DNA from 2 places in the Pseudoalteromonas sp. HF66 genome. Region 2 is predicted to be linked to the other one. Evidence: predicted binding sites of a transcription regulator. Region 2 holds the regulator's gene; the other holds the start of a gene.
The links. Region 2 encodes sigma-54, which starts transcription at its own class of promoters, with help from an activator protein. Its sites were predicted from a motif close to GTTGGCACGNNNNTNGNNT; they were not measured.

Region 1 (14,713 bases), on a different contig from region 2:
TCGTACCCTGCCCTTCGATTGAATCAACAATCCCCGTCACTAAACGGTAGTCTACAGTGGTCATTGGTAAATCAATCTTACCTGAGCCGGTAATACGAATAAGCGGACTTAATAGAGATAAGTCTGTATTTTCACCAATACCATTTGTGAATACAAAACTACCTTTAAGTGCTGAGAAGTCTGTCTGTTGTGAGTTATCAAAGCCAGTATCCAGGCCTTCTGATACCGCACTTAAGTTACCTTTTATAAGCTCTTTAGCTTTACGAACCATCTCTGCAATGTTGGCTCCTTTCACTGCACCATCTGCAAACTCAAAGCCCACCTTGCCGTTAAGGGCATTAATAAAGCTTTTTTGACTTTGACCTGTGGTCGTTAGATCCCAGTTTAAAGAGCCTTTACCCATTAACTTATCGAAACCGGCCGCATCAGTAAGTAATGGCTGTGCATCGATTTTATCTAAAGAAAAGTTAGTGCTAATTTTATAAGGTGTTTGCTTAGCGTTAACGGTGATTACACCTTTGCCATTACCTTCGTATGCAACAAACTTATCTAAGCTGATGTTAGCTACTGCATTTTTAAGGTTCACTGTTAACTGGTTTTCGCCAAGTGTAATATCATTTGCTTTTAAACCACTTGAACGCACAACAACATTTGCATCAAGTGCATTTAGGCCACTCATATCAATTGTTGTATCATCCCAAACAATTGGCTGCGCTGGCGCATCTGAGGCCGGTTCTGCTTGCTCTTCTTTAGCTACCCCCTCAGGTAAGTAAGGGTTTAGATCAAGCATGCCTAAATCAATATCGGCATTTACAACTAAACGGTCGCCAAGCTTAATATCGCTTTTACCTTTAATTTGTAGCTCATCTAGGGTGGCAAGTAGCTCAGCCAGTTTAAACTGCTCACCTTTTAAATGCATTGAACCTTTTACATTAAACGCATTGAAAGCATTCTCTTTAGCATTAAGCTCAACACCCTGCCAATTCGCAATGTTTTTAACTGAGTCACCACTAACAGATAGAAGCCCTTGCACATCATTACCCATTTCTGCAATTGCCCCTTTGAAATTCAAATCGATCAAGCGTGAATCAACCTCAGTGCTGACATTAAAGGTTTCGCCCTCAATCGCTTTTACGGGTGTATCTAGCGTTACATCCAAATCAAAACGCTCACCCATATAGGTAATACCGCCTTTTAACTCAAGGGTTTTACGAAGAGAAGGTAATAAAATGGCTAACTCTAAATCACTTATCTGTTGTTTTGCCCCAGTTTTACCGTCTAGATAAGTAAAGGTACCACCATAAATTGCCACTTCGCCAAGCTCAATATCAAAGTTATCAGGTAAGTTAACGGCACCAGAACTCTTTTGCTGCTCAGTCTGTGGTTGCTCTGCAACCGCATCAAATAGCTGCCAGTTTGCTTTACCATTTTTATCGGTTTCTAACAAAATCGTTGGTTCGTTAATAACAAATTTATCTAGCTTAAACTCACCGCCAAATAACGACATCCAAGGAATACGGATAGCAAGTTGCTGCATACTTGCCATATTTTTTTGCGAACCAGTTTGCATATTGGCAAAGTTTACATCATTCAGTTCTAGCTTTAATGATGGAAATACCGACAGCTTTTTATCGCCATTAATAGTCAGACTACGACCTGTGGTTTGTTCTACTTGCTCCGATACTTTATTAAATATCGCGTCTGTAGGAATGAGGAATGGTGCTGCGACTACTAATGCAATTAGTAATAAGAAAATGACACCAACAACTTTCAGTAAGGTTTTCATAATCATCCTTAAAAATGGGCAAACAATGTTCATATCATAGCGGGAGTTAGGCGCAAATGCATTGCCCAACCCACAAAAAGGTTTGTAAACAAGCTTAGGTTTAAGAACATGAATCAGCGCTGAAATATTTTGATACCTTTAGGTTACAAATAAATCTTGACCGAATGATACCCTAGGGTTACATTGATACCTAGAGGTTACATTTAAATCAAAAAGGAAAAGATTATGTCTAAGCAAGATATACAAACGGAAGAAAAGTTTATGAGCCATAACGCATGGTTTTCAATATTCATGGGAATTACGTTATTAATCATTAGTGTTTACCCAATGCTTAAGCAGACATCAGCACCTTTACTGTTTATCGGCGCTGCCGCTTTTTTAGGTTCATTTTTTATGTTTGTGATTAGAGGTGGGTTTACATGGAAACTTGGGTATCGCCTTATGTATACCGATGAATTTTTAAAGACAATTGATACCATCGCTTATAAACATGTGGTTCTTGGATTACTTTTTAGCATGGGGGTTATTTTTTTATTGTCTGATGACCTTGCTTTAAATGTATCTCATAGCATGATGGCCACATTTTACCTCGCTCAAATGTGTTTAGTATACGGCGTATCAATTCTTTGGCAGAGTAGAGACTAGGTATAATAGTGGAAAATAATATCGCTAAATTCCGTAAAGAGAAGGGTTTATCGCAGCAAGAACTCGCTGATGCCATTGCAGTATCACGTAAAACCATTAGCACAGTTGAAACAGGCCGCTTTATACCTTCGGTTATTATCGCGTTAAAAATTGCAACCCACTTTGAACTTACCGTTGAGCAATTATTTACACTTGATGATAATGATTAATTAATCAAGTCAATCGCAATCTTGCTCTATCAGTAAGATTGCATCATTTCATTACTTCGGTATGATGCACGACCCTGTTGTTTTTGCACCCTGTGTACTAAAATCAAACAACCTAATTTGGTCAAAACTGGAGTATCGATTAAGCATGAAGAAACTGCTTATTTCACCGTCAAAAATGGCGCTTGGCGAGCAAGAAAGTCAAATTTATCAAAACATCCTCAAGCAGGCCTCTGATATCAGCTTAAACCTAATGGCAGTTAAAGTAGAAAACCACCCTGAAGACTTTTTAGGCTGGTGCTATGAGCTATTAAGTGCAAGCCGCGATCGCATTAACTACGATCTATTAGAAGATAAGCAATTACCGACACTTAAGAAACTTCATGACTTATTAATTTCTGCCATCAGCTTTTTGCAATTAAAAACCTTAAGAGTTGCACCATGGCCAGTTATCGCAGGCTTCATCGAACAGCATAAAGAGCTTGTGGCACTTGATGAGCAACTACGTTTAGCTAATTACATTGCAGCGATTAAATCACAATCATTAAAAGAGATGATCCCTGAAGACCGTTTAGCGTTTTCAGGTAAACACAGTGCGTCGCTTGATCCAAGCAGCTATAACTTCGATGTTGAATGGTTTGCTTCTACGAAGAACGCAAAAGGCTTTCACCAAATGTTGAGTGATTTGCCTGGTGCATTCGATGAAGCCTTAGCGCACATTCCACTTGAAGGCGAAATAACCCAAGAGCATTATCAACACTTTATGGTTGCATACTTGATGGCATTTAATGGTAGCGATGAAAAGCCAACGCTTGCTCCTGCAACTCGCTTACTTGCGATGCGCCGACCTGATGTGTTTACACCAATCGTAAATAGTAAACTTGATGCCCTTTGTGGGGCACTAGGTATTACCAAATTAAATAACCGTGATTTTGAGCGCTACTGGCAAGATATTGTAGAAGCAATCCATAATATGCCTTGGTTCAAAATGGCTAGCGCCGCAAATGAACTTGAGCAATCTTTAGTTGAAATTAAAGCTCTATTACCTAGCTTCTTTTATTATGCAGATAAAAGTACCGCCGATAACTCAAACTATATTAAGTTGTTAAACAAACCTAAGAGTACCACGAGCTCAGCAGGTAAAAAGACCGTACGCCGTGGCAAAGAATCAGCTGAGATACTGGTAGACCGTGCATTAGCAAGTGATGATATCCCTGAACATATCAAAGCAAAGCGCGATTCAATCATCAGTGAAGTTGAAAAAGGCCGAAGTGTTGAAGAGACTATTAGTCTGATGCGAGCGATTTTCGGCTAAGTCACTCTCAAATAAGAGAAACCCGGGTGCTTCGCAATTGTGCAACCGGGTTATTTTTTGCACCACACAAGTGCGCATGAACAATTCAAATATCCACTATTTTTTCAATTAAGCCATCTTAGAAGTCTGTTTTTAAAGCATTTAAGCATAAAATAGCCCATTCAAAATGAACTTGGCACAACCAGTGCAACATCGTATCCAGACAACACATAATAAATGTCCTCGAATAATAACCAGACTGCAATCTGAAATGGGACAAAATCAACATAACAACAGGATACAGAAACATGCTAAAACTAAAAAAAACGGTCGCAGCAAGCGCTCTTGCGCTATTAACTTTGAGCTCGACATATAGTTATGCAGAAGTCACAGCAAACGCTGCGGCAACGTCAAATTACTTATGGCGTGGTCAAGAGCAAACTGGCGGTGATGCTGCAATCCAAGGTGGTATCGACTACGCAAGTGAATCTGGCTTTTATGCGGGTACTTGGGTATCGAATGCTAGCTGGGCTGACGACATGACGTACGAGCTAGACCTTTATGCTGGTTTTGGCGGTGAAATCAATGAAACCTTTAGCTACGATGTTGGCTACATTTATTATGCATACCCAGATGCAGCATCTTACACAGATGCAGATTTCTCAGAAATCTACGGTAGCATTAGCATGGGTAGCTTCACCTTTGGTGCAGCAGTACTAGCAACATCAGCAGCTAGCGGTGACGGTACAGACTTTGGTGATTCACTTTATTTAAATGCTGACTACAGCTTCCCAGTTGGCAGTACCGGTGCAGAAATGGCCCTTCATTTAGGTCATTACTCAGGGGATTTCATTGGTGATGATGACATCATCGACTACGGCGTTTCAGTGTCGAAAGACGGCTTTACTTTCGGTCTTTCAGACAATGACATCGATGGTTCAGATGTAAAAGTGTACGTCGCTTACGCGGTTGACTTCACTTTATAAAGAATGTGTTACTTGCTGCAACACGAAGGGCCGTAAGGCCCTTTTCTCGTTTAGGGCTATTCGTTAAGGCACACTATGACCAGTTGAGCCTTGCCAAATGCGATACCATTGTTCACGGCTCATAGAGAGCTGCTTAGCTTCAACCGCTGATTTAACACGTTCAATGTTACCCGTACCAAGTACCACAGACGGTGCACTCGGGTGCATTAACAACCAAGCATAAACAACTTGATCAATTGCTGTGGCGCCAATTTCAGCACCAACCTGCTCTAACACGGCACGTAAACGCACTGCTTTTTCATCATCGCTTGAGAATAAACGCCCCCCTGCCAATGGTGACCAAAGCATAGGTTTGATATCAAGCAACTGGCATTGGTCTAAGCTGCCATCATCAAGGGCTTTCATTTCGTAAGGTGAAAACTCAATTTGATTAGTTACAAGCTCAAAGTCTAAACGCGACTGTAACAAGCTCAGTTGCGATGGCGTAAAGTTAGATACACCAAAATCAATCACATCACCATTTGCTTTTAGGGTATTAAATGCTTGTGCCATTTCATCGGCATTCATCAAGTAATCAGGGCGATGAATAAGTAATACATCTAAACGATCAGTGTTGAAGTTTTTTAGTGACTGCTGTGCTGAGGCAATAATATGCGCGGCACTTGAATCATAGTGGTTTGCTTTGCCTTGTAATCCTAGGCTTGCAAACGCAGGCTTGATACCACATTTAGTAATTATTTTGATTTCATCACGAATACTTGGTTTTAGTTTAAGTGCTTTACCAAATTCAGCTTCACAACCGTATTCACCGTAGATGTCAGCATGATCGGTATGTGAAACTCCCATATCGATTGCATTTTCTAAAAAACTTAAGCATTGCTGGGGCGTTACCTGCCAATCTAACAAGCGCCAGAATCCTAATACCAACTCATCAATACAACGACTATTGCTATTCACCATAACGACCTACTTTTCCTAATAAGTTCGATTCAAATTAATCCTTTAACCATATCACAGATTTACTAATCACAGCTGTTAACATACAGTTACAAAACAAATTGCTAATTTGTTACTAAACAGGATATTTTAGTACCTAAAAACAAATGTTATAAAACAAGGAATAAAAAAATGAAATCATCAAATGTAATGACCGCATTGGTTGATATTTTTATCAGCCCGAGTAAAGCCTTTAATGGTTTAAAAGAAGCAAAAGGTTGGTCTTTTGTTGCCTTTATTTTACTTGCCGGCATTCTCGCCGCCAGCATGTTTGCTTTTTATAATAAAGCTGACCCGCAATTTTTAATCGATCAACAAGTGGCAGCCGCCAGTGTTGATGCCACTATTGCTGAGCAAAAAATGATTCGCCAAAGCATGGAGCAAACCATAGATATGCAAGTTTGGTTTGCTATGTTTGGTGGCATTATTGGTTTAGCTGTTATTAATGCTCTAATGGCAGGTTACTACCTATTTGTATCGAAACAAGATCCAGAAGCTAACTATGGCTATGGTGCGTGGTATGGCTTTGGCATGTGGGCCATGATGCCTTTGGTTATTTATTACTTAGGCTTTTTAATCTTAGTGCTTACAGCAAGCACTAACCAAATTTCACAAACGCTAATGAACTACCCTTCGATTAACCAACTTTTAATTGGTTTAGAAATTGGTCACCCATTTTACACCTTATTGGAAAGTCTCAATATCTTTTCTATTTGGAGCATTTTCATCGCAGCTATCGGTTTGAAGTGCTGGACTAATTTTACTTTCAATAAAGCGCTACTGTTTGCAGCTCTACCAAGTATTGTTATTTACGGTATTTGGACTGTAATCGCTCTCGTTTAATTCTGCTTTGAGCGGCGATATGCCGCTCTTAACTACCAAGGAAGTAACATGAAAAAAGCCATTATTATTGGCCTCGCTGTTACAGCATTTGTCGCTTTACTAGTATCAAAGCAAGTCACAGGCAATAAAGATGCACCAGAAATGCATATTGCAGAAGTTGCACAAGGCAATATTGCCGATTCAATTTTAGCCTCTGGCAACCTAGTCTTTAACACCCAAGTGCAGCTGCGCTCTGAAGTGACTGGCCGCGTAGCGAAAGTGTTTGTCGAAGAAGGAGAAAGTGTCACTGAGGGCGATATTCTTATGCGTCTAGATACTACAGCGTTTGAATCTGAAGTTGCACGCAACAAAGCCGTGCTTCGCGCTACTGAAATTGATATTAAGCACAGCGAAACCCGACTGAAAAATATCGAACGCCAGCTAAGCCGCCAAAAAGAGCTTTATGAAGTTGGCCTCGCAGGCCAAGAAGTGTATGAAAACCTACAAAATGCCCGCGATTTAGCGAAAATAGATATTGAAGCAAAACGTGAAGCTTACAACCAAGCCCAAGCGTCATTACTCATTGCTGAAGACCGTTTAAATAAAAGCGTGTTTCGCGCACCAATGAGTGGGCTACTTGCATCGGTAAATATTAAAGAAGGTGAAACCGTAATTGCCGGAACAACCAACATTATTGGCTCAGATCTGATGCTAGTAGCAGATCCAAGCGCTATTTTAGCCGAACTTCGCGTGGACGAAACCGATATTGCTGGTATAAAACTAAACCAACATGCAGATATCTATGCCGCCGCTTACCCAAACCAACCTTTTACTGGCAAAGTAATAAACATTGGTACTTCAGCAAAAAACCAAGCCGGTTCACAAGGGTTATCATTTAAAGTCAAAGTACTACTTGATGCCACTGACCGCCAACTATATGCCGGTATGAGTTGCCGTGCTGAAATTGCGACAAGTATTGCCGAAAATGGCTTAAAACTCCCCATTGAAGCAATTCAAAAAGAGGATGATAGCTACTTTGTTTGGAAGCTTAACGCAGATAATACAGTAACTAAAACAACTGTAACGGTAGGCATTTCTTCAGATATCGAACAAGCACTAACCAGCGGTGTTGCAAAGGGAGATCGTATTGTTATCGGCCCAGCTAGACCTCTCAGCTCACTAAAAGAGGGTGATACGGTAGCCGTTAAAAACAGCCCTGAAAAAGGTGCTAGCTAATGTCGGCGGTGATAAAACTTAGTAATATCAATAAGCAATATAAAATGGGCGAACAAGTTTTCAAAGCCCTTGATGATATCAATATTGAAATTGCTCAAAATGAGTATGTTGCCATTATTGGCCCTTCGGGTTCAGGTAAATCAACACTAATGAACTTGCTTGGCTGTTTAGATACCCCTACAAGTGGTGACTACTATTTAAAAGATAAGCTGGTAAAGCGAATGACCGAAACTGAGCTTGCTCATCAGCGTAATGAAAGTGTTGGCTTTATTTTTCAAAGTTTCAATTTGTTACCGCGAGCATCAGCTCTTGAAAATGTTATGCAGCCACTTGTGTATCGATTTATCTCTGCCAAAGAGCGAAAGCAGCAAGCGCTCGAATCATTGCAGCGGGTTGGTCTTGGCGATAAGGTAAATCACCTTTCGAGCCAGCTTTCTGGTGGGCAACGTCAACGTGTCGCGATTGCTCGTGCACTTGTTACTAAACCACATATTTTACTTGGTGATGAGCCTACAGGTAACTTAGATAGTAAAACCACCACTGAGATCATGGCACTGTTTGATGAGCTTCATAACGAAGGGCACACCATTATTTTGGTTACTCACGAACAAGATATTGCTGATCACTGCCAACGTGTTATTCGTTTAGTTGATGGCAAGGTTGTCAGTGATACCCGTAAAGGCGAAGGAGCAAGGCAACATGTTTAAATCTGCTATCGCTGTTATGGAAGGCACTAAAGCCGCACTCATGGCAATTAAAGCAAACGCGATGCGTAGTGCCCTTACCTGCTTAGGTATTATCATTGGTGTTGCAGCGGTTGTGACCGTAGTGGCAGTAATGCAAGGTTTCACTAAGCAAATTAATGATCAACTTGCCGACATGTCTCCTGATGTGACCAATATAAAACCTTACACTAGCGTAGAAAAAGAAATGGTAGGCCAACAAGCAAAGCTAACCTACATCGACTTTTTAACCCTAAAAGCACGCGTTAAAGAAGCCGAAACCTTTACTGCGCTGATGTTTACTTGGCGCTTTTCTGGTGCAGCAGAGTACGGCAATAAAAGTCATGCTTCACGCGTGATGGGTACCGAGCAAGACTACCAAAAAGCTTACCGCACCTACCCAGAACTCGGCCGGTTTATTCGCGCAGAAGATGATGAAAAACGCCGTCGAGTGGCGTTTATCGGCCCTTCAATTATCGAAAAGCTTAATCTGCCTGAAAACCCTGTAGGCGAATATATCAAACTCGGTGGTGAGTGGTTTCGCATTATTGGTGTTGCTGAAAAACAAGGTAGCTTATTAGGTTTTGACCAAGACGATTACATTAATATTCCAATAAGTACCATGAGTGCGCTAGAAGGCGGCAGTGTTGATACTAATGTGCAAATGATGTTTCGTTTAAAAGACGATGCTAACGAAACGCAAGTACTGGGTAAAATTCGCCGCATCTTGCGTCAATTACATAAACTAAAAGACGGCGAAGATGACGACTTTGAGTTTGAAACCGCCGAAAAAGCCCGTGCTAATATCGATAAATTTACCGGAAGTGCAACCGCAATTACCGCGGGGATAGTCGGTATCAGTCTGGTGGTTGGGGGTATCGGTGTGATGAATATCATGCTGGTTTCGGTAACAGAACGCACTCGTGTGATCGGCACTTTAAAAGCATTAGGGGCAACACCTGGCTTTATTATGCTGCAATTTTTAGTTGAAGCGGTGGTGCTATCGCTTTTTGGTGGCTTAATTGGTTTAGCGATAGGGTATGGTGCCGCGGCACTGATTTCGTTATCAGTGCCGAGCATGCCAGATGCCTACATACCGGGTTGGGCGATTATGCTGTCATTTGGCTTTACGTCATTGATTGGTATTGTGTTTGGCTTAGCGCCCGCTATTAAAGCGGCACGCTTAAACCCAATTGATGCACTGCGTTATGAATAACTAGTCTGGCTTATAAGGTACTTGAGCACAGCTTATTTCAACTGTTTTCGGGTACCAAATAGGCCCAACTTGGTTTACTGCAATTTCAGCAAGACCATTGGTGAACGACTTATAAGTGTGAACGGTTTGCCACTCAGAGTCAGGGCATTGTTCAGATAAGTCGACAGGCTTTGAACCTTCGTAAAGCGCCGCGGCAAAGTTATGATGCCACTGCTCTGTTGCAGGCGCTTTATTGCCTTGCGCTGCACTGCCATTATCGAAGTAGATATTTGTGCAACCACTTAAGGTTGCAACTAACACCGCTGTTATTAGTAAGCTTTTCATAGTTGTTGCTCCTGTGCTTGTTGCTCACACCATACTTTTACTGTGTGAGGAGCATAAATTCCGAGTGTAACTAGTCCTAATGCGCCATCAGCGAATGTTTGTTGCGATTGCATTTGGGCAACTTTTTTATCTTGGCAAATAGCCTTTACATCAACGCGCTCTTCACCAACGAGGCCCCACAAAAAGAATGGACGGCTATCTTGGTAATCGGCTTTAGTGGCTAATTTATTGGTTGTTTTTTCTGGCACTATGGTGACTGATGAACACGCTGTCACCGATAAGGCAAGCAGCATACAGGCCATTTGTTTCATGAGTAGTTCCTTTGTCTGAGTTGTTAAGCTCAGTAAGTATAAGAATATGAGTACTCATTTTGGGTAAGAAAGCGTATAGAAATTGTAGGAAATACTACAGTTTCTAACATTTAGCCTTTGAACTAAACTGGGCTAACAACGACTAACTCTCAAGGAAAGTAACTAAAGGTCATTATGACGGCATATCTGCGTATATTTTTATTACTTGTGTGTTTGAGCGCGCTGTCTTGGTATAGCTTTTCAAGCGATCCTAGCTCTGATGAGCAGCAAGGTATAACCAAAACTGCCGTGAACCTTGTTAATTGCCAACAGCAGTTAGCACAAAGTCGCATGCAAACTTACGCAGCGCATTACATTTTGCCCTATCAGTTCAAGTTATTGAGTTGGAATATCTACAAAGCACAAATAGATGGCTTACTCACAGATTTACAAAACCTAAATGACGATGCTGATATTGTGTTACTTCAAGAAGCTATCGAAGAACCAGCTCTTACAAAGCTCAAACCATATTGGCGTTTTGCTAAAGGCTATAAGAGTGGCAGTGTGCAATCTGGAGTTATGACACTCAGCCGTTGGCCCGCCACTGTGCATTGCACACTCACTCACAAAGAGCCTTGGCTACGTAGCCCAAAAGCCACCAATATTGTGGAGTATGCGCTGCCTGAACAACAGTTATTACTGAGTATTAACCTGCATGCCATTAACTTTACGGTTGGTGTAAGTGACTTTAAACAACAGCTAGACGATGCCGCCGCCATTATGCGAACGCATAAAGGACCTATCGTATTTGCCGGTGATCTCAATACCTGGAGTGATGAGCGCCAAGCCTTATTGCAGCAAACGTTGACCCAACTAGGCCTACACGAGGCTATCTATTTAGATGATAAACGCACCAAAACATTTGGATTAGCACTTGACCAAATATGGGTGCGAGGTGTCAAAATAGAAACAACTATAGTGCCTGAGCTTGCAAGCTCAGATCATAATCCAATAATTGCAACCTTAACCATAGAGCAAAAAGAACAGTGAAAATAACAATGAAAAGATATTGGTTTATCGCATTAATGTTCTTGAGCATTAGTCAATTCTGTATTGCAGCCACTCCAGAGCAAGAAATTAATCACTTAATTGATTTTGTCGCTAAAAGCGATGCCGTATTTATACGCAATGACACAGAACACTCAAGCCAAGATGCTGCCGAGCACCTCGCTATGAAATATCGAAAAGCGACCCGCTATGCAAATACCGCCGACAAGTTTATCGAAAACCTAGCGAGCAAAAGCTCTTGGAGCGGTAAGCCCTATAAAGTAAGACTCAGCAATGGATCGTTACTCAATGCAAAAGATTGGTTGAGCAATGAATTAGAAGAGTACCGTCGAAACCAACATATTCATAATTAAATCATCAACACACAAGAAGCGAAAAGCCATGCAAGAACACAATAATCAACCACTCAATGACTTTATTGAATACCCTCATGACGAAATGCTTAAACGCGCCGAAGAGTTTTTAGCCGTTAGTCAGCGTCGCCATAGTATTCGCAGCTTTAGCGACCGCCCTGTGCCCAAAGAAATAATCGAAACTTGTATTAAAGCGGCAGGCACTGCACCAAGTGGTGCCAATCATCAACCTTGGCACTTTGTGGCAATACACAGTAGCGATGTTAAGAAACAAATTCGTGAAGCAGCCGAAAAGCTAGAGCGCTCATTTTATGAAGGCCGAGCTGGTGAAGAATGGTTAGATGCTTTAAAACCACTTGGCACAGATGCCAGTAAGCCCTACCTTGAGCATGCACCTTGGCTAATTGCCGTGTTTAGTCAAAAGAAAGGCGGTATTTCTGCCGATGACAAAAATACCAATTACTATGTTCATGAATCTGTTGGCCTAGCAACCGGCTTTTTAATTCAAGCACTACACAGAGCAGGCCTTGCTACCCTCACGCATACACCAAAGCCAATGAGCTTTTTAACCGAAATTTGTGGCCGCGATAAAGATAATGAGCGCCCTTACATGCTGCTCATTGCAGGCTACCCAGGCACAGATGCAACTATCCCTGAGCATGCCTTAGTGAAAAAGTCGCTGGACGAAATAGCAACCTTTATTTAGTTTTAAAATCAATAGCTAGCACATCACCTGGGTTTAAACCTGAAACGATGTGCTGCTGCCCATCAACCACTTCGCCAAGGCGTACAAAACGACGCACTATCTGATTATTTTCAAGTAAGTAAACCATACTCAATTGGCCATACTGGTGCACCCAACTTGAGTCAATCAACACCCCTTTTTCAGTGGCGAGCGGTAATTGTAACTGCGCATAAAGCCCAGGCATTAACCCAGTTTGCACATCTGTTTCTAAACGGATTTCCATACTGCGCGCAGCACTATCAGCAACGGGCACTATTTCTGTCACAGTGGCAGGCATTGACGTTGATAAAGCGGGTAATTTGACTGTTAGAGCTTGGCCAACATTCAATTTAATTGCTTGTTGTTCTCTGACATTAAACGCTAATTGCAATTGCTGTGGGTTATACAGTGCGAGTAATGGCGTACCAGGGGTTGCGGTATCGCCAGGTTCTGCAAAACGCTCAACCACAACACCTGAAATCGGCGCTTTAATTTGCGTAAAACTCAACGCGACTTGTGCTTGTGTTTGCTGTTGTTTAGCAATCGCTAGGTTCGCAGTTAAATTATCGAACCTTGCTTTAGCATCGTCGTATTCACTAACAGATACCAAGCCTTGTTTGTACAAATCGTTGATACGTTTAAGCTGTTTCTCTGCTTGAGTCAGCGATGCATTAATTGCGTTTATTTGTGCTTCGCTTTGTGCAAGCCCAGCTTTAAAGTCATCTTGCTGCAAGGTGATCAATACATCACCTTGTTTTACAGTATCGCCAGCGCGGACATTCAAACGCTCAACTTGTGCCATAACTCGCGATGAGATTTGCGTATTTTGTTTTGCAATCACGGTTCCTGGCACAACTTCATCACGAGCAATATCTGCCAGTGTCACTGTCACTAACTGACCATTGTAATCGTTTGCCGATGGGTTTTTCATGCCTGCAGCTTGCTTATCAGAAAAACTGCCCGCCATGTAAAGTACCGCCACAATGATCACAAATAACGCGATAATTGAACCAATAAGTTTTGATTTACCCTGCATGAGCTTTTTCCTCTTTGGCTGCATCCTTTGCAAACACTAAATAATAAACCAGGGGCACAACAAATAATGAGAACAATGTTGATGCCACAATACCAAAAATAATTGCAATCGCTAGACCGCTAAATACCGGGTCTAGGGTGATCACCAAGTTACCTAATAAGGTAGTTCCTGCAGTCAGTAACACTGGACGCATACGCACTGTACCTGCGGCAATTAAAGCTTGTTTAATTGCCATACCTTGGCTACGAGCTTGATTTATAAATTCAACCAAAATAAGTGAGTTACGGACCACAATACCGGCAAGTGCGATCATGCCTATCATGGCTGTTGCAGTGAATAACACCGGCTCTGGAGCACCAGCAATGGTGCGCTCTCCAAATTGATTTAATAACCAAAAGCCCGGCATGATACCTATCACGGTTAATGGAATAGCCGACATGATGATCAGTGACAAACTGGCAGAATTTGTTTGAATTCGTAAGATGATGAAAATTGCAGTTAGCGCAAACGCAAAGGCAATGCCCATATCTCTAAATACATCAATGGTAATTCGCCATTCACCTTCTCCACTAAAGGTTACGTCAGTGCCAGCAGGTAATTGCCAAGCTTGGCTACCACCATTATTGAAAAAGTGCCTACTTTGCCAATCAGTTTGGCTAAATTCGTCAGCGCTGATACCTAAGTCGGCATTTACGTCAGCAATAATCTCAGCGGGTGTACGACCGTTTAGCTCAGCCATTACATACACAACATTACGCTGATCTTTACGCATAATTGGTTTAGCAACATCTTGATACTGAAACTCGCCTAATTCAGATAATGCCACCAGCGGACGCGGTGCACTTTGCAGCCCAAATTCGTCACTGGTTTTTGCGAGTTCTCTGTCACCGCGAACCTGCAATGCGAGCAATTGAGCAAATTGATTTCGGTCTTGATACGGCAGTTGCAGTTTAATATCAACAGGGTCTGTTTCACCGCTAACATATAACACCCCAATATTTTGCCCATG
Region 2 (14,713 bases):
GGCTCAGCAGCATGTGTGTTAAGTGAAAACAACACACCAATACATAATAAAAACTTCTTAAACATAATTACTCACCACCTTGGTTGAATAAGAACTGACCAATTAACTCTTCTAAAACAAGCGCTGATTTTGTATCAGTAATGTAATCACCATCTGAAAGCGCTTTGCTTTCAACACCAAATAAATCATCTAAATCTGAATCATGCTCACTTGCAGTTACATCCTCACCCATACAGCGTTGCTCAGCAGACTCAGCTGCAATAACAGGATTAATGCCTAAGTACTGCTCACCTAAAATACCTGATGTTAAAATTGAGATAGATGTTGTGTCTGAAAATTTACATAAATAATTTGCATCAATCGCCATGTTAACGACTGGCACAAACTCTTTCGGGTGAATGAAAATAGACTCAACTCGACCAACAACAACACCACCTACTTTAATAGGTGCTCTGGCCTTTAAAGAGCCAATGTTTTCAAACTTTGCATTTAGTTGGTAAGTTTCACCGCTACCACTAATACCAGCATTGGCAACTTTCAATGCTAGTAATGCAAATGCAGCGATACCAAGGGCTACAAAAAAGCCAACTAAAATTTCTAATTTCCGTGAATTCATCTTTATACCCTAATTAGCTGGTAAACATTACCGCGGTTAAAATAAAGTCAAAACCTAATACTGCCAGTGACGAGTGCACTACGGTCTCTGTTGTCGCTTTACTGATACCTTCAGAAGTCGGAACACAGTCATAGCCTTTGTAAAGAGCGATCCAAGTCACAATCATGGCGAATACAAAACTTTTAATTATGCCGTTAACAATATCTTGTTGGAACGACACTTGTGCTTGCATAATTGACCAGAAGCTACCCGAGTCAACACCTAGCCAATCAACACCAACTAAGTGAGCACCAATAATAGCAACTGCCGAAAAAATCAGCGCAAGCAATGGCATACTAATAAAACCGGCCCAAAAACGCGGCGCAATAATACGCTTAAGTGGGTCGATTGCCATCATTTCTAGACTTGATAATTGCTCAGTGGCTTTCATTAAACCTATTTCAGCAGTAAGCGCACTACCCGCCCGCCCTGCAAACAGTAACGCTGTTACTACGGGACCTAATTCGCGTAACAAACTTAATGCGACTAAAGGCCCTAAGCTATCTTCTGCACCATAACCTACTAGAACGGTATAACCCTGCAGAGCGAGCACCATCCCGATGAATAGGCCTGATACCATGATGATTAAAAGAGATTGCGAGCCCACCATATATAATTGGCGAACAAGTAAAGGCGTGCCTTTTTTGAAGTTAGGCATATTCACTAATGCGCCAAACAGCATTTGTGTTGAACGACCAAGAGCAGCAAACCGGCCTAGCGTCTTGTGACCTAACTTCTGAAATAGATCAAGCATTGTGCACTCCCAATAACTCTTTATCATAAGCAGGAGCTGGATAATGGAACGGCACAGGCCCATCAGACAAGCCGTTTAAAAACTGCTGCACTAGCTCAGATTGATGATTTTGCATTTGTTCAGGTGAACCTTCCCCTATCACCCCCTGATCAGCGATGATGATAACGTGATCAGCAATGCTCAAAACCTCAGTCACATCATGAGTTACTATAAGTGATGATAAACCTAACACCTCATTAAGTGATTTAATTAGCTTTACTAACACCCCCATTGAGATAGGGTCTTGGCCAGCAAAAGGTTCATCGTACATAATCAGTTCAGGGTCCAGAGCAATAGAACGCGCAAGGGCTGCACGGCGAGCCATACCACCAGAAAGCTCAGACGGCATTAAATCTTGTGCACCACGTAAACCGACGGCTTGTAATTTCATTAAAACGACAAGACGAATTAAATCTTCGCTAAGTTGAGTATGTTCGCGCAAAGGAAAGGCGATATTGTCAAACACTGACATATCGGTAAATAAGGCACCGCTTTGGAACAGCATACTCATTTTGGTACGGGCAGCATAAAGTTCCTTGCGAGTCATGCCAGGAATACTGTTGCCTTCAAATAAAATGTCACCAGAATCAGGCTTAAGCTGACCGCCAATTAAGCGTAACATGGTGGTTTTACCAATGCCGCTCGGTCCCATGATAGCGGTTATCTTGCCTTTCGGAATGTTAAAACTCATATTTTTATATATGATTCTATCGCCCCGTGAAAAGGTTACATCCTTGATTTCTACTATTGATTGCGACAAGTCGCTCTCCATAACTTTTTTCACTAGTTTTGCCATTTTAAGGGTTTTTTAGTCAATATGGAAAAAACAAATCGTAAAATTTTGTAATATTTCCTATCAATAAATTCTAAAGCTAGCTGCAAAGAACTTAATCACACCTGAAATTTAGATTCCTCGCCCAGCACGCTTTATGCTTGCCAGCTCATTCTTTTACTTATACTTTCAGTTTCGCTTTTGTTACTATTTGCAGTCATCTGTATAAGTAATGTTGGCGTATCACAATGGTGACTTCTTTTGTCATTTTAATTATTGGTTTTGCTGCACTCGTTTGGAGTGCCGATCGGTTTGTTTATGGGGCGGCTGCACTCGCAAAAAACATGGGGATCCCCACCCTAATCATTGGTTTAACCGTAGTAGCTATGGGCTCATCTGCGCCTGAAATGATGGTATCAGCATCAGCAGCTCTAGCTGATAAAACAGATACTGCAGTAGGTAATGCGGTTGGTTCTAACATCACCAATATCTTACTTGTACTTGGTGTTACTGCTTTATTGCGTCCTCTTTCAGTATCATCTTTGACGCTTAAACGCGAAATGCCACTCGTACTGTTAATCTCTGTAGCAGCTTGGTATGTGTTTTCAGATAACTATTTTTCATTCACTGAGGGCATTGCATTGATGGTTGCCTTTGCTGTATTCATTGGTGGCTTAGTGATCGTCTCACTGCGCGCGAAAAACCAAGATGATCCTTTTGTCAGTGAAGCATGTGAAGATGTCCCGAACGACGTGAGCACAAAATCAGCCGTATTTTGGTTAGTCATCGGCATGATTTTATTACCTATTAGCTCGCATTTTTTAGTTGGGTCGGCGGTTGATATTGCAAAATATTTTGGTTTATCTGATCTCGTTATTGGCTTAACCATCATTGCCATTGGTACCAGCTTACCTGAGCTAGCAGCCTGTATTGCTGGGGTTCTAAAAAACGAAGACGATTTAGCACTGGGTAATATCGTTGGCTCAAATATCTTCAATTTACTCGCTGTATTACCACTTGCGGGCATTATCAACCCTTCAATTATTGACCCTTCTGCGGCAAACCGCGATGCACTTATTATGATTGCAGCAACCGTTGTATTGATGGCCATGTCATTGAACTTTAAAGGTGCTCGTCGTATCAATAGAGTAGAAGGTGGCTTCTTGTTAGTCGCATTTATTGCATATCAGGGCTATATTTTTAGCCAAATAGGATAATCAATGACACAACAAAGCTTTATCGCGCAAGGTAAGCGCGTACTCGAAATTGAAGCACAAGCCTTACAAGAAATTGAGCAATATATAAATCAAGATTTCGATAAGGCTTGTCAATTAATGTTCCAGTGTACAGGCCGTATCATTGTTATCGGTATGGGCAAGTCAGGCCACGTTGGTAATAAAATTGCGGCGACCCTTGCAAGTACTGGTACACCCGCATTTTTTGTTCACCCTGGTGAAGCAAGCCACGGTGATTTAGGCATGATCACTCATGATGATGTAGTGATGTGTATTTCTAACTCTGGTGAGACCAGCGAAGTACTAAGCATAATTCCTGTTATTAAGCGCATTGGCGCAAAGATGATTTCACTAACAGGTAATCCAGATTCAACCATGGCAAAGTTATCTGATGTCCATGTTTGCATTAAAGTAAGTAAAGAAGCATGCCCGTTAGGCCTAGCACCAACTGCTAGTACAACAGCAACATTAGTTATGGGCGATGCAATAGCCGTTGCGTTACTTGAAACGCGTGGTTTTACAGCTGACGATTTTGCACTTTCGCATCCTGGTGGCAGTCTAGGTAAACGTTTATTACTAACATTAGATGATGTTATGCACGCAGGCGATGCCACCCCAATCGTTAACGAAACGCAAAGCATTAAAGATGCGTTAATTGAAATGTCAGCCAAGGGCCTTGGTATGACTGCGGTAATAGGTGCAGACAAAAAGTTAGCCGGATTATTCACCGATGGTGATTTACGCCGTATTTTAGAGCAGCGCATTGATATCCATAGTACTGCTATTAGTCAAGTGATGACTCGTTCATGTACTACTGCGCGCCCTGACATGCTTGCAGCTGAGGCATTGAACATTATGGAACGTAAACGTATCAATGGTTTAATTGTGGTAGATCATAGTAATACGCCTATTGGTGCCCTTAATATGCAAGACCTATTAAAAGCAGGAGTTCTTTAAGCAATGACATTCGCCGAGCTTTACCAGCCTCTTAGCCCTGATGTGAGTCAGCGCGCACAAAAAGTAAAATTGCTAATCTGCGATATTGATGGTGTTTTTTCTGATGGCCGAATTTATTTAGGCAATGATGGCGAAGAACTTAAAGCATTCAATACAAAAGATGGCTTTGGTATTAAAGCGCTCATAAATAGTGGTTTTGAAGTGGCAGTCATTACTGGCCGCCATTCACAAATAGTTCAGCAGCGAATGACTAGCCTAACAGTTCAGCACATTTATCAGGGACAAGAAGATAAGCTAATTGCTTATCAAGAGTTAAAGGATAAACTGGGGCTAACTGATGAGCAAATTGCCTATATTGGTGATGATGGTCCAGACTTACCAGTAATGGAAAAAGTAGGGTTTGCTGTTGCTGTTAACGACGCACACCCACTAATTAAAAAGCTGGCTCATTACACCACATTATTACCAGGTGGCTTTGGAGCCGTGCGTGAATTAACTGATTTACTGATGTTAGAAAACGGTAAGCCGTTAACTAGCGATGGAACCAGCGCATGAATATAGCCCGTATTTTACTGAGTGTTGTTTTTGTTTGTTGCATGGTGTGGTTGTGGTATCCGTACTTTAATCAATCAGCAGACACAATAACTAGTGAAGACGAGATCATTGCAACGCCTGATTACACTGCGGTGGCGTTAAAGCAAACTGCTTATGACGAGCAAGGAAAAATCAGTCATAAAGTAGCTGCGGCTAAAATGGAGTTGTATCAACAATTAGGGTTTACCTTTTTTGAGCAACCTGTATTTACTATTTATGGCGACCAGCAGGTTTGGCAAGTAAAAGCCAAAGAAGCCACTTTATACGAAAATGATCAGCTGATTTTTGAAGGGGATGTAGTTGCTAAAAACTTAACCCATAACGGTATGATCGAAGATATAAAAGCAGAAAACATTAATGTCGACATTAATAAAATGACCATGTTTTCAAAGCAACCTGTAACACTAACAGGACCGAATTTAAAGATTACCGGTAAAGGCTTAAAAGCCGATTTAAAAACCGAAATTGTTGAGTTAACTAACCATACACGAACCATATACTATGACCAATAAACTGAAGAAATTACTCCTGATCCCAAGCTTATTGATTGCGTTTTCCGGCACCGCTGCCGAGCAAACTGGCGCACAAATTAGCATTAGCTCAGATCGCCAAGTTGGTAAACTAAAGGATGGCGTTGGCATATTTGAAGGTAACGTAGAGATCGTGCATGGTAATCGTCGTATTACAGCAGAACGTCTTGAAGCACACGGCGGTGATACCGAAGGTACAGTAGAGCTAATTATTGCAACAGGCAAACCAGCTTACTTCGAAGAAAAACAAACGGATGGTTCCGTAATGAGCGCCAGTGCTGAAGAAGTTCGTTATGATGTTGCGAAACGCTTCTTAACCTTAAACGGTGAAGCTGAAGTTACCCAAGCTGGTCAAAAAGTAACAGCGAAAAGCATTACCTATGATATGGCTCAGCAGCTTATCAGTGCTGAAAAAGACGAAAACTCATCAGATCGTGTACACACTATTTTAGTACCTGTTGAAAATAAAAAAGACAATAAAGGCCAACCATGAGCACATTAAAAGCAGAGCTTTTAGCTAAGAGCTACAAAGGCCGCCAAGTGGTTAAAAATGTCGGTCTGGAAGTTGAAGCTGGCAGTATTGTTGGCTTGCTTGGCCCAAATGGTGCTGGTAAAACCACGACTTTTTACATGATTGTAGGCCTAGTTCCGAGCGACAAAGGTAAAATTAGCATCGATGATAACGATATTACCCTTTTGCCAATGCACAGCCGTGCGAGGTTGGGTATTGGTTATCTACCGCAAGAATCTTCGATTTTTCGAAAGTTAACAGTTTACCAAAACTTGATGGCTATTTTAGAGACTCGTAAAGATCTAAATAAAACCACGCGGGAAGAAACTCTAAATAGCTTATTAGATGAATTTAGCATCCAACACATCCGTGATAGTCAAGGTATGGCGCTATCTGGTGGTGAACGTCGCCGCGTTGAAATTGCTCGCGCATTAGCCGCTAATCCTAAATTTATCCTTTTAGATGAGCCTTTTGCTGGTGTTGATCCAATTTCAGTGTTAGATATAAAGAAAATTATTGAGCACCTAAAAAATCGTGGTATTGGTGTACTAATTACTGACCATAATGTTCGAGAAACCCTTGATGTTTGTGAAAAAGCCTACATTGTTTCTCATGGGGAGCTAATTGCATCAGGCACACCTGAGCACGTATTAGCTGACCAAACTGTACGCGATGTTTATCTAGGCGAGCAATTTAGGCTGTAACCATTACGCCACCGACTAGAGCATCTGCTAGACTTATAACAATGACAATAAATCGATAATAACTTAACTGTCTTTGCACAGTTATCGATAACTTAAAAAAAGGATTGTTAGGGATACATGAGGCAATCATTACAGCTGCGCATGGGCCAGCAACTTACAATGACTCCACAACTGCAACAAGCTATTCGTTTGTTGCAGCTCAGTACATTGGATCTCCAACAAGAAATTCAAGAGGCGCTAGATAGTAACCCTTTACTTGAAGTGGAAGAAGCGGATTACAACGAAGAAAGCATCGGCAAAAATGAACAAAAAGCTGAATCTGACGATGTGCAAGTCAGCGCTTCTGCAGACGAAGCACCTAGCGAATATGAACAAGAAAGCAGTGATGCTCTAAATAAAGACACTGTAAGTGACGATTTAGCCATGGATGTTACATGGGATGAGTACATGAGTGCCGCTCCATCAACATCATCAGGGCCAATGCCAGAAGATGAATCTATTTATCAAGGTGCATCGACCGAAACCCTTCACGAATACCTTATGTGGCAATTACAGCTAACTCCCTTTAGTCCGACTGATGAAGCGATTGCTGTGGCAATTGTTGAGGCTATCGATGACTCTGGTATTTTAACGGTAAGCTGTGAAGATATCGTCGAGAGCTTTAATCAAAATAGTGATGAAGAAGAAATCGAACTTGATGAAGTCGAAGCGGTCCTAAAGAGAATTCAATTGTTTGATCCTGTCGGTATTGGGGCGCGTAGTTTACAGGAATGCCTGTGTATTCAACTTCGCCAATTCGATGCAAACACGCCATATTTAGCTGAAACTAAAATGGTTTTATCTGAGCATATCGAATTATTAGCGAGTCGCGACTATCGAACTTTGATGAAAAAGACTAAGCTTAAAGAAAATGAGCTTAAAGAAGTAATGACGCTAATTCACAGCTTAAACCCTAAGCCTGCGGATAGCATAGTACGCGAAGAGTCTGAGTACGTCATACCTGATGTATCAGTGAAAAAAGTAAAAGGTCGCTGGGTGGTTGAGTTAAACCCAGATAGTATGCCAAAGATTAGAGTGAACAGCCAATATGCGGCTATGTCTCGCTCTGTTAAATCAAGTAGCGACAGCCAATTTATTCGCTCTCACTTACAAGAAGCAAAGTGGTTTATTAAGAGCTTAGAAAGCCGTAACGATACACTATTAAAAGTGACCAACTGTATCGTTCAACAACAACAAGCTTTCTTTGAGCATGGCCCAGAAGCAATGAAGCCGATGGTGCTAAATGATGTTGCTGAAATGGTCGAAATGCATGAATCGACGATTTCACGAGTAACAACGCAAAAATATATGCATACCCCCAGGGGTATTTTTGAGTTGAAATATTTCTTCTCAAGCCATGTCAGCACTGAAAATGGTGGTGAGTGTTCTTCAACAGCAATACGCGCTTTAATCAAGAAGTTAGTCGCTGCAGAAAACTCGGCTAAACCATTGAGTGATAGCAAAATTGCAGATATATTGGCTGAGCAAGGAATTAAAGTAGCTAGACGTACAATTGCAAAATATCGTGAGTCTCTAGCAATACCTCCGTCTAATCAGCGTAAGAGTTTGATTTAGACGTTTTACATAGAAGGAAAAATGCTTATGCAACTAAATTTAACTGGTCGTCATGTAGAAATCACTGATTCATTAAGAGACTATGTAAACACCAAGTTTGCGAAACTAGAAAGGCATTTTGACCATATTAATAATGTTCATGTCATTCTAGATGTAGAAAAATTAAGCCAAAAAGCAGAAGCAACTTTACATGTAAACGGAGGCGAATTGTTCGCTTCTACAGAACATCAAGATATGTACGCAGCCATTGACTCGTTGATCGATAAGCTTGATCGCCAAGTCATTAAACACAAAGAGAAATTAGCTCGACATTAAATTATGAAACTAAGTTCACTTACTAATCAGGACTGCAGCAAAGCTGCGGTCCTTTTTAATAGCAAAAAAAGAATTCTTGAATATATCAGCGAACTGGCTCACCAGCAGCTTCCTCATTTATCTCAACAAGATATCCTAAATGCTTTACTCAACCGAGAGAAGTTAGGTAGCACTGGTATTGGCCGAGGTATTGCTATTCCACATGGCCGAATGAGTGGCGCCGATGAACCTCAGGCGTTTGTCATAGTGAGTGAATCCCCAATCAATTTTGATGCAATTGATAATCGCCCTGTTGACATTTTCGTAGCACTCATCGTACCAGATGGTGACTCTCAGCTTCATCTAAAGACCTTATCAACAATTGCTGATAGACTTAAAGATAAAGAGTTTTGTAAACAGCTGCGTAGTGCTACTACCGATCAGCAACTGTTTCAGGTTATATCAGCAGAGGCATAAATGGAATTAATCATTATCAGCGGTCGCTCAGGCTCAGGTAAATCGGTCGCTTTACGAGTACTTGAAGACTTAGGTTATTATTGCGTTGATAATATTCCAGTCAATTTACTGCCTTCGCTCGTGCGTAGCGTATCAGATAACTACGATAAAATAGCGGTCAGTATTGATGTGCGTAACCTTCCAAAAGAGCAGCAAGAATTTAATGATATTCTTGAGTACCTTCCTGGTTTCGCAAATCCAACACTTTTTTACTTAGACAGTGATGACCAAACCCTGATAAAACGCTTTTCAGAGACTCGTCGTTTACACCCATTATCCATTGATTCTTTGCCACTTGATCTGGCTATTAAACAAGAAAAAGTCTTACTCGATGTGTTGATCACTCGTGCTGATTTTATGATTGATACCACAGATCTCAGTGTTCATCAGTTAGCAGAATCAATTCGCGAAAAGATTTTGGGTAAAAAGGATAAAAAACTGATTATCACTTTTATGTCTTTCGGCTTTAAACATGGTATTCCAAAAGAAGCTGATTACGTATTTGATGCACGTTTTTTACCTAACCCACACTGGGAACCTGATTTGAAGCCGCTAACGGGTCTAGATCAACCAGTAAAAGATTATTTAGCTAGCCACAGCATAGTGCAAAAGTTCACATGGCAAATTCAAACATTTGTGCAAACATGGCTACCACATTTAGAGCGTAACAACCGAAGTTACCTTACCATTGCCATTGGTTGTACTGGTGGCCAACATCGCTCTGTTTACTTAGCGCAAACAATTGGTGAGAGTTTTGCTAAAAGCCATGACAATGTAAAAATTCGCCACCGTGAACAAGACATTTAATTAGGCACTATTATAATGCGCGCTGAAGATACCTTTTTAATTCAAAACAAACTCGGCTTACATGCTCGCGCAGCCACTGTTTTAGCCCAATTAGCACTACAATTTGATGCTAAAATTACGCTTTATCAAGACGATAAAGAAGCTGAAGGTGACAGCGTATTGGCGTTAATGCTACTTGAAAGCAGTCAAGGTAAAGAAGTTAGAGTCGTTTGTGAAGGCCCTGATGCTGATGCAGCATTAACTGCAATCGGTGAATTAATCGCACAGCGCTTTCACGAGCAAGAATAGCATTTGCTAAGCCTTCAAGATTTACGGTAAACTTAATTAGGATATTTGAAATTCCCTTTAAATATCCTACTTTTATATCGCTCGCTTTTCTAAGTTGCAAAACTCTTAATAAATTTATCACAGTGCGACGATATCTCTGCAAATACACCACAAAGCAACTATGCTGTATTTGCTCAGCCTATATAAACTTTTTTCAGTTGTAAGGACGCCAATGCCAGAAGCCTTTGAACAAGATTACCCACTACAACAACTCAAACAAGTGACCAAGTCACTCAATAGTGGTCAATTTGTTCAAGTGCGCGGTATGTTAGCCAAAACGGCGCCTTGTGATACAGCCCTTTTACTTGAGTCTTCTCCCCATAAAATTCGTCGTATGCTTTGGCAGCTGGTTGATCCAGATGTGCGTGGTGATGTTCTAGAAGAACTGTCTGAAGATGTACGTCTTGGTATTATTGCGCAGATGGAACCTGAGCACATTGCTGCCGCCACCGAGGACATGGACGACGATGACTTAGGTGAGGTTTTACGTAGCCTTCCTGATACCGTATATCAAGACGTAGTTAGTGCAATGGACTCGCAAGATAGAGAAAGGGCTACTCAGGCACTTTCTTATCAAGAGCGCTCTGCCGGTGCCTTGATGAACAGCGATACGGTAACAATTCGCCCAGATGTTACTTTAGATGTAGTGCTACGCTATTTACGCCTACGAGGTGAGCTACCAGAAGGCACTGATGACTTATACGTTGTTGATAAGCATAACTGCTTCCTAGGAGCACTTTCGTTAACTACACTGCTGACAAGCCCATCTGATAAAATTGTTCGCGATTTAATGGATGAAGATTGTGAGTCTATACTTATTTCAATGGATGAAAGTGATGTAGCACAACTTTTCGAACGTCATAACTGGATTTCAGCCCCGGTTGTTGATGACAACGCACACTTGCTAGGTCGTATTACCATCGATGATATCGTTGACGTAATCCGCGAAGATGCTGAACATAGCATGCTAAGCCTCGCTGGTCTTGATGACGAAGAAGATACCTTTGCGCCAGTGCTAAAAAGTTCGCAACGTCGCTCTATTTGGCTTGGAGTTAACTTATTAACCGCATTGCTAGCAGCAATTGTGGCAAGCTTTTTTGAAAATACCTTAGCAATTTTGCCTATTTTGGCAGTACTCAATGGTATCGTACCTTCAATGGGTGGCGTTGCAGGCAGTCAAACTTTAACACTGGTTATTCGTGGTATAGCCGTTGGCCATATTAATCAAACTAACCAACGCTTCTTATTACTCAAGGAATTAGCGATTGGCGCACTGAATGGCGTTATTTGGTCGATATTAATTGCCGGTGTTGTTGCCCTATGGCAATGGGACTTTAAGCTCGGTGCAGTATTAGCCTTTGCAATGTTTATGAACCTGGTTGCTGCAGGTATTGCGGGTGCAAGCATTCCATTAATTCTCAAGAAAATGAAAATTGACCCTGCCCTCGCTGGCAGTGTGGTACTCACAACCGTTACCGATATTGTCGGTATCTTTGCCTTCTTAGGTACTGCAACGTGGTTATTAATCTAATCTGAAAACGGCCCTTTAAGGGCCGTATTTATTTCTATTTACTTGCACGCTGCTTATTTTTACCAACTCTTGGTTTAGTATTGGCCTTTTTAAACTGGCTAAAACCGGTATGACGAGTCAGTGCCGCGCGGCCTTTACCGCCCTTCCCTTTAGCTGCTTTCTCGTTGCGACCTTCTTCAGGTACCAAACAGTTTGGCCCCTTACCGATTAGATTCGCTTTGCCCATTTTTCTTAGCGCTTCACGGATCATCGGCCAACCAGCAGGATCATGGTAACGTAAAATCGCTTTGTGTAAACGACGCTGGCGGGCGCCTTTTGGTACAGGCACTTGCTCAGTGTTATTTTTAATATTGCGTAACGAGTTCATCTCAGTATGATAAATCGTCGTTGCGTTGGCCATTGGCGACGGATAAAAGTTTTGTACTTGATCAAGCTTAAAGTCATTACTCTTTAACCAAAGCGCCATATTAACCATGTCTTCATCTTTAGTTCCTGGGTGAGCAGAAATAAAGTACGGGATCAGATACTGCTTTTTACCTGCTTCTTTTGAGTATTTATCAAATAGCTCTTTAAACTTATCATAAGCACCCATACCCGGCTTCATCATCTTAGATAATGGGCCATCTTCGGTATGCTCAGGGGCAATTTTTAAATACCCGCCTACGTGATGGGTAACCAGCTCTTTTACATAGCGTGGATCTTCAACTGCTAAGTCATAGCGTACGCCTGAAGCAATTAAGATTTTCTTCACACCCTTCACATCTCGGGCTTTTTTATAAAGCTCAATGGTTGGCGTGTGATCCGTGTCCATATGCTTACAAATATCAGGATAAACGCATGATAAACGACGGCAAGTACTCTCTGCTTTTTTACTCTTACAGCGCAACTTATACATATTCGCAGTCGGTCCACCTAAGTCAGAAATAACCCCTGTAAAGCCCGGTACCTTGTCACGAATTTGTTCAATTTCATCAATAATTGATTGCTCTGAACGACTTTGAATAATACGCCCTTCGTGCTCTGTGATCGAACAGAAAGAACAACCACCAAAGCAGCCACGCATAATGTTCACTGAGGTTTTAATCATTTCATACGCAGGGATTTTGTCATCACCATAACTTGGGTGCGGAATACGTTGGTATGGCAAACCAAATACACCATCCATTTCTTCTGTTTCTAGTGGAAATGCTGGCGGATTTACCCAAATAGAACGGTCGCCATGACGTTGAAATAACGCACGTGCACAGCCTGGATTTGTTTCTTGGTGCAAAATACGCGACGCATGGGCATAAAGCGGCTTATTCACACTCACTTGCTCAAACGCTGGCAGTTTAACGTAGGTCTTTTCCCATGGTTTAGGACGTGCAGGCTGAACAGTTATTGGTTTGGCTGCTTCAGCACTTAGATCAATACCCGCTTTTTTAAACTCAGATTTACTACAACCCACATCATCTGCGCCATACGGGTTTGGAATTGGATCAATCTTACCGATTTTATCGATAGCTGTAGAGTCACTACCACGCCAACCCGGCAATGGTTCCTTACGAATTACCGCGGTACCACGTATATCTTGAATTGTCTCGACCGACTCACCTGCGGCAATACGGTGAGCCACTTCAACAAGTGGACGCTCAGCATTACCGTAAATTAAAATGTCGGCTTTGGCATCAAACAGAACACTTCGGCGTACTTTTTCTTGCCAGTAATCATAATGAGCAATACGACGTAAACTCGCCTCAATACCACCGATGATCAGCGGCACATCTTTATAAGCTTCGCGACAACGTTGGCTATATACAACCACCGCACGGTCAGGGCGTTTACCACCTATGTTACCTGGCGTGTATGCATCATCATGACGCATACGCTTTTCAGCGGTATAACGGTTGATCATCGAGTCCATATTACCCGCCGTAACACCAAAGAATAAGTTAGGCTTGCCTAACGCCATAAAGGCATCTTTCGAGTTCCAGTCAGGCTGCGCAATAATACCAACGCGAAAACCCTGCGATTCAAGCATGCGGCCAATCACAGCCATACCGAAACTAGGGTGATCAACATATGCATCACCACTGACAATGATCACGTCACAGCTATCCCAGCCTAACGCGTCCATTTCTGCACGAGTGGTCGGTAAGAATGGCGCCGTGCCATAGCATTCAGCCCAATACTTAGGGTAAGAAAACAGGCCTCGCTCGGCTTTTAATGCGCTCATAAAGTGTACTCTGCTAACAAAAGGGGCGAATTATACCAATTCGCTTAATTAAGTGGTCTATTTTGAGGCAATAAAACCTCGTTGATAACAAGGCAAAAATTTCGTTATTTAGTTGTTCTAAATCAGAAATTTTTAACGCAGGTAGCGACAGGTTTAATCTCTCAAAATGACTAAGTATTATCGCGGGTTGGTATTATACCTCACTCTTATGGATTATTATAGAAAACAAAACGCCCTTCACATGGGAGGGCGCTGTTTAATTAGTATGCACATACTGGAACTGGCTATTGCCTAGCTTGCAGGTAGGTAATTAACTCTTTTTCTGGCATAGGCTTAGCGTACATGAAGCCTTGCACTTCATCACAGCCAAGCTGGGCTAAATAATCTGCTTGCGCTTGTGTTTCGACCCCTTCTGCAATAGTTTTTAAGCCTAACCTTGCACCAAGAGAAATAATTAACGCTGCAATCGCCTGACAATCTTGACCTGGTAAATCTTTAATAAAAGCACGATCAATTTTAAGTCTATCAAGCGGCAATTTTTGCAAATAACTCAACGACGAGAACCCTGTACCAAAGTCATCAATCGCAATCTCAATGCCAAACTCTTTAAGCTCTTTTAATGTCGTGATCACATTAGCTAGTTCATCCATAACCACAC

Region 1: a site for sigma-54 is predicted at 4,124-4,142, ahead of HCZ11_RS18515 (TorF family putative porin). Genes of this name have one in related genera too.

The regions. Positions count from the first base shown of each region.
Region 1 is NZ_JAATOU010000028.1:16,210-30,922, reverse strand. Features, by position in the region: gene HCZ11_RS18535 (AsmA family protein) at 1-1,786, opposite strand, end outside; gene HCZ11_RS18530 (hypothetical protein) at 2,012-2,431, shown strand; gene HCZ11_RS18525 (helix-turn-helix transcriptional regulator) at 2,440-2,640, shown strand; gene HCZ11_RS18520 (hypothetical protein) at 2,786-3,952, shown strand; gene HCZ11_RS18515 (TorF family putative porin) at 4,240-4,917, shown strand; gene HCZ11_RS18510 (aldo/keto reductase) at 4,981-5,874, opposite strand; gene HCZ11_RS18505 (YIP1 family protein) at 6,046-6,756, shown strand; gene HCZ11_RS18500 (efflux RND transporter periplasmic adaptor subunit) at 6,805-7,971, shown strand; gene HCZ11_RS18495 (ABC transporter ATP-binding protein) at 7,971-8,678, shown strand; gene HCZ11_RS18490 (ABC transporter permease) at 8,671-9,909, shown strand; gene HCZ11_RS18485 (hypothetical protein) at 9,910-10,233, opposite strand; gene HCZ11_RS18480 (Bor family protein) at 10,230-10,544, opposite strand; gene HCZ11_RS18475 (endonuclease/exonuclease/phosphatase family protein) at 10,719-11,573, shown strand; gene HCZ11_RS18470 (DUF5329 domain-containing protein) at 11,582-11,944, shown strand; gene HCZ11_RS18465 (nitroreductase family protein) at 11,973-12,650, shown strand; gene HCZ11_RS18460 (efflux RND transporter periplasmic adaptor subunit) at 12,643-13,704, opposite strand; gene HCZ11_RS18455 (efflux RND transporter permease subunit) at 13,694-14,713, opposite strand, start outside.
Region 2 is NZ_JAATOU010000014.1:93,398-108,110, forward strand. Features, by position in the region: gene HCZ11_RS14275 (phospholipid-binding protein MlaC) at 1-65, opposite strand, end outside; gene mlaD (outer membrane lipid asymmetry maintenance protein MlaD) at 68-616, opposite strand; gene mlaE (lipid asymmetry maintenance ABC transporter permease subunit MlaE) at 630-1,409, opposite strand; gene HCZ11_RS14290 (ATP-binding cassette domain-containing protein) at 1,402-2,220, opposite strand; gene HCZ11_RS14295 (calcium/sodium antiporter) at 2,469-3,437, shown strand; gene HCZ11_RS14300 (KpsF/GutQ family sugar-phosphate isomerase) at 3,441-4,412, shown strand; gene kdsC (3-deoxy-manno-octulosonate-8-phosphatase KdsC) at 4,416-4,967, shown strand; gene lptC (LPS export ABC transporter periplasmic protein LptC) at 4,964-5,518, shown strand; gene lptA (lipopolysaccharide transport periplasmic protein LptA) at 5,508-6,029, shown strand; gene lptB (LPS export ABC transporter ATP-binding protein) at 6,026-6,751, shown strand; gene HCZ11_RS14325 (RNA polymerase factor sigma-54) at 6,869-8,365, shown strand; gene hpf (ribosome hibernation promoting factor) at 8,393-8,680, shown strand; gene ptsN (PTS IIA-like nitrogen regulatory protein PtsN) at 8,684-9,136, shown strand; gene rapZ (RNase adapter RapZ) at 9,137-9,982, shown strand; gene HCZ11_RS14345 (HPr family phosphocarrier protein) at 9,998-10,270, shown strand; gene mgtE (magnesium transporter) at 10,482-11,840, shown strand; gene HCZ11_RS14355 (YgiQ family radical SAM protein) at 11,875-14,055, opposite strand; gene HCZ11_RS14360 (EAL domain-containing protein) at 14,340-14,713, opposite strand, start outside.